Regions from separate parts of the Paenibacillus sp. JSM ZJ436 genome, predicted to be linked through region 2. Evidence: predicted binding sites of a transcription regulator. Region 2 holds the regulator's gene; the other holds the start of a gene.
The links. Region 2 encodes LexA, which represses DNA repair genes until DNA is damaged. Its sites were predicted from a motif close to CGAACATATGTTCG; they were not measured.

Region 1 (2,208 bases), on a different contig from region 2:
TATCCAGCTCCGCTTGCTTGAACGGAGGCGCTACCTTGTTCTTGACTACCTTGACACGGGTACGGTTACCCACTACGTCGTTGCCCATCTTGATGCTCTCAATCCGGCGCACGTCCAGACGTACCGTAGAGTAAAACTTCAGAGCTCGTCCGCCCGGCGTCGTTTCCGGGTTACCGAACATGACGCCAACTTTCTCGCGCAGCTGGTTGATAAAGATTGCAATGGTCTTGGATTTGCTGATAGCACCCGAAAGCTTACGCAGAGCCTGTGACATCAGACGCGCCTGCAGACCCACGTGGGAATCACCCATATCGCCTTCGATTTCCGCTTTCGGCACCAGTGCTGCTACAGAGTCAATGACAATAATGTCAACCGCCCCACTGCGAACCAGTGCTTCGGCAATTTCCAAAGCCTGTTCTCCCGTATCCGGCTGGGAAAGCAGCAGTTCGTCAATGTTAACGCCCAGTTTGTTTGCATAAGATGGATCCAGCGCATGCTCCGCATCAATGAATGCAGCCTGTCCGCCCACCTTCTGAACCTCAGCGATGGCGTGCAGTGCCACTGTTGTCTTACCCGAGGATTCCGGTCCGTATACCTCAACAATACGGCCTCTTGGAAGTCCGCCTGTACCTAAAGCTATATCTAACGCCAAGGAGCCGCTTGGCACGATTTCAACTTGCATATGAGTAGACTCACCGAGTTTCATGATGGAGCCTTTACCGAACTGTTTCTCAATCTGGCGGAGCGCCATATCCAGCGCAGCACGACGATCTGACAATTCATCCACAACCCTTCAAATGTTGATAACATAATAATACCTTGTTTTGATACGTTTGCCAAGCTTTTTTTCGAACATACATTCGTTTTTTTGTGTGCCGCTGTTCACCCCCTCAAGGAGCCCCGGCACGTGACAAAAAAATAAGAACCGCGGCTTTCCTCTATAGAATGCCACGGTTCTTCCGTATCTCCATTATACCTGTCTGAGGAGAATGCGGCAAGTGAAATGTTAAAATTTTACTGCTCGGTTGCTTTCAAACGTCTCCACAAACGATACAGCAATGCTTTGGTCGCCCGAACCCGAATCGTCTCCCGATTACCCTTGATGTGCAGCTCGTGAACCTCTGTCTTCTTACCGCGCTCGGCAATTCCGATATATACAAGCCCGATCGGCTTGCGCTCCGCATATCCCGGACCAGCCACCCCTGTGATCGACAAACCGAAATCACTATCTGTAATCATTCGGATTTGCTCACAGAGCACCTCGGCCGTTTCCGCTGAGACCGCTCCTGCCGCGTTCTCCCCTTCCAGCAAATGTAACGGTACGTTTACCAGCTTATGCTTCATTTCGTTCGTGTAGCAGACCACACCTCCGCGCAGCATTGTGGCACTTCCCGGAATGGACGTCAGCGTTTCCATAACGAGCCCCCCGGTACAGCTTTCGGCAGCGCTCAGTGTCAGGCCCTGATCGGCCATCAGGTCTACGATCACCTGCTCGATCGGCACATCCTGGCTGGCATACATGTGATCCGGCACGATAGCTTCAACCTCAGCCTGCAGCTGATCCAGCTTCTCCATCGCCTTCAATTCACTGTCTGCTTTCGTGGAAATACGAACCGTAACCTCTCCATCTTTGGCGTATAACGCAATCGTAGGGTCATTCTGGGCCGTAATCAGGTCTGTAAGATGGTCATCCAATGCCGACTCTCCAATGCCGGCGAATTTCAGCATCTTGGAGTAAATAGGCAGCTCATCGGTCAGAACATGCTGCAGCAGCCACGGCTTGACCTCCTGTTGAAACATTGGGATCAGCTCTTTGGGTGGTCCCGGCAGCAAAATATAATGTCTGCCATCTTTAGACACCGCATTGCCTACTGCAAGCCCGGTTTCATTGTCCAGCGGGGTACCGCCGTCAATGGCCAGCGCTTGGCGCTTGTTGTTCTCCGTCATCGGCTTGCTGCGATCCTGAAAAAAGCGCTCCAGCTTATCCAGCGCAAGACGGTCATAGTGAAGCTTCGTGCCCAAGTATTCGGCCACCGCTTCCTTCGTCAAGTCATCCTGGGTCGGACCCAGTCCACCGGAGAGAATGACAATGTCGGCTCTCGCGCTGGATAGCTGCAGCGCTTCCTTCAGACGTGACAGGTTGTCGCCCACAACAGTCTGATAATACACATCGATCCCCATTCCAGCCAGCTCTCTGGATAAAAATTG
Region 2 (2,208 bases):
ACCATGAAGTGGCTCCAGGACAGCACGAAATCGACTTTAAATATGCGGACGCGGTTAAAGCCGCTGACCAGATCCAGACGTTCAAGCTGGTAGTTAAGACGATTGCTCGTCAGCACGGATTGATCGCAACCTTCATGCCGAAGCCGTTGTTCGGTGTGAACGGTTCCGGGATGCACTGTAACCAATCCCTCTTTAATGGCAAAGAGAACGCATTTGTCGATGAGAGTGATGAGCTTGGGCTGAGCGCTACGGCACGTCATTTCATGGCAGGAATTATGAAGCATGCCCGTGCATTTGCAGCCATTACAAACCCTACAGTGAACTCTTACAAGCGTCTGGTTCCTGGCTACGAAGCTCCATGCTATGTAGCATGGTCTGCGAGTAACCGGAGCCCGATGATCCGTATTCCGGCATCCCGCGGACTGAGCACGCGTGTTGAGGCTCGTAATCCGGATCCGGCAGCGAATCCTTACCTGGCTCTGGCTGTAATGCTGAAGGCTGGTCTGGACGGCATTAAGCGTAAGCTTCCTTTGGCAGCGCCTATCGACCGTAACATCTATGTGATGACGGAAGAAGAGCGTATCGAAGAAGGAATCCCAAGCTTGCCTTCTAACCTGAAGGAAGCGCTGAACGAATTGATTCGCAATGAAACGATCTGCGAAGCATTGGGTGAGCACGCCCTGTCCCATTTCTACGAACTGAAAGAAATCGAGTGGGATATGTACCGCACACAGGTTCACGGTTGGGAACGCGATCAATACATGACCATGTACTAAAAGAGGAATCCCTTGCGCCGTATGGCGTGAGGGGTTTTTGTTTTGGGGGGCAAAAACAAAAAAAGATAACCCTGTACAAAGTACAGAGGTCATCTTCTCTTAATTAGATGGTGAATATTCCTAATGAATATCTCTAAAAATGCCTACTACTTTACCTAAAATCGATACATGATTCAAGCGAAGCGGCTCGTACGCCGAGTTCTCTGGCTGAAGACGGATATGATCCTTTTCCTTATAGAAGGTCTTGACTGTAGCTTCGTCCTCTTCGGTCATGGCGACGACAATATCTCCATTGTCCGCGGTCTGCTGCTGTCTCACGATCACGTAATCTCCATTGATAATTCCAGCCTCAACCATACTGTCGCCAGCGACGGAAAGCATGAAAATCTTGTCATCGCCAACAAAATGCTGAGGCAGCGGGAAGTAATCTTCGATATTCTCCGTAGCGGTGATCGGAACGCCGGCGGTAACCTTACCGACTACAGGCACTCTGGAAATCGTATGCGTGAAAAGATTGCTGCTCTCTGACTCTTCCTGGCCCAGCAGTTCAATCGCTCTAGGCTTAGTAGGGTCTCGGCGAATCAGGCCCTTCTTCTCCAGACGGTCTAAATGACCATGTACCGTAGAACTGGAGGCTAGTCCGACGGCTTCGCCAATCTCACGAACTGAAGGCGGATACCCTTTACTGCGTACTTCTGTACGGATAAATTCCAATATGGCCAATTGGCGGCTGGATATCTTCGACATTCCTTATCAACCCCATTTATGTAACGTTTGGTAAAAGTATAACATAGAACTACCGTTCGTACAAACGTTAGTTCTAAATAATTTTTCTCGGAACAATTGTTCGCAAAAACGCTTGAAACAAACAAGTGTTCTTGTTATAGTAGATTCAAACAGAACATTTGTTTGGGAGATGATCGACATGCTGAAATATAGTACTTATCGGAGTATTTATGACCACCCGGCGCAGCCGCAAGCCAGGGCACAGGGAAGGAAGTCCTTATCTCAAGCTTTGAATTACATAATGTCTTTAAACCGCAACAAGCTGTTAGGTATTCTGTTCGTGTTCTTTCTGGGCTTTAGCAGCGCATTGACTGTATTTGCAAAGGGTGAAGAGGAACCTGCAGAGGTGCGGGAGATCGTTGTGCAGTCAGGTGACACCTTATGGAGCATTGCAGCTAGTCACAAGCCGGATTCCATGGACATCCGTGACTATATTCATACCATTGCGAAGTTTAACGGACTGAATAGCCATGATATTAAATTCGGAGAGGTTCTGAGCTTACCCCTCTACTAAACTGTCATAGGGAATAGGCTTATCGTATACTCATTCTCCTTGATCTGCATTATTTAAAATGACGTATCTGTTTCTTCATAGATAATGATATAATATATCTGACTCTTTCATAATAAAGAGCTTGGTCAAGGC

Region 1: a site for LexA is predicted at 850-863, ahead of recA (recombinase RecA). Genes of this name have one in related genera too.

Annotation. Positions count from the first base shown of each region.
Region 1 is NZ_JBISEO010000004.1:324,992-327,199, reverse strand. Features, by position in the region: gene recA (recombinase RecA) at 1-778, opposite strand, end outside; gene ACH6EH_RS07985 (competence/damage-inducible protein A) at 1,015-2,208, opposite strand, start outside.
Region 2 is NZ_JBISEO010000001.1:246,796-249,003, forward strand. Features, by position in the region: gene glnA (type I glutamate--ammonia ligase) at 1-776, shown strand, start outside; gene lexA (transcriptional repressor LexA) at 897-1,523, opposite strand; gene ACH6EH_RS01285 (LysM peptidoglycan-binding domain-containing protein) at 1,702-2,076, shown strand.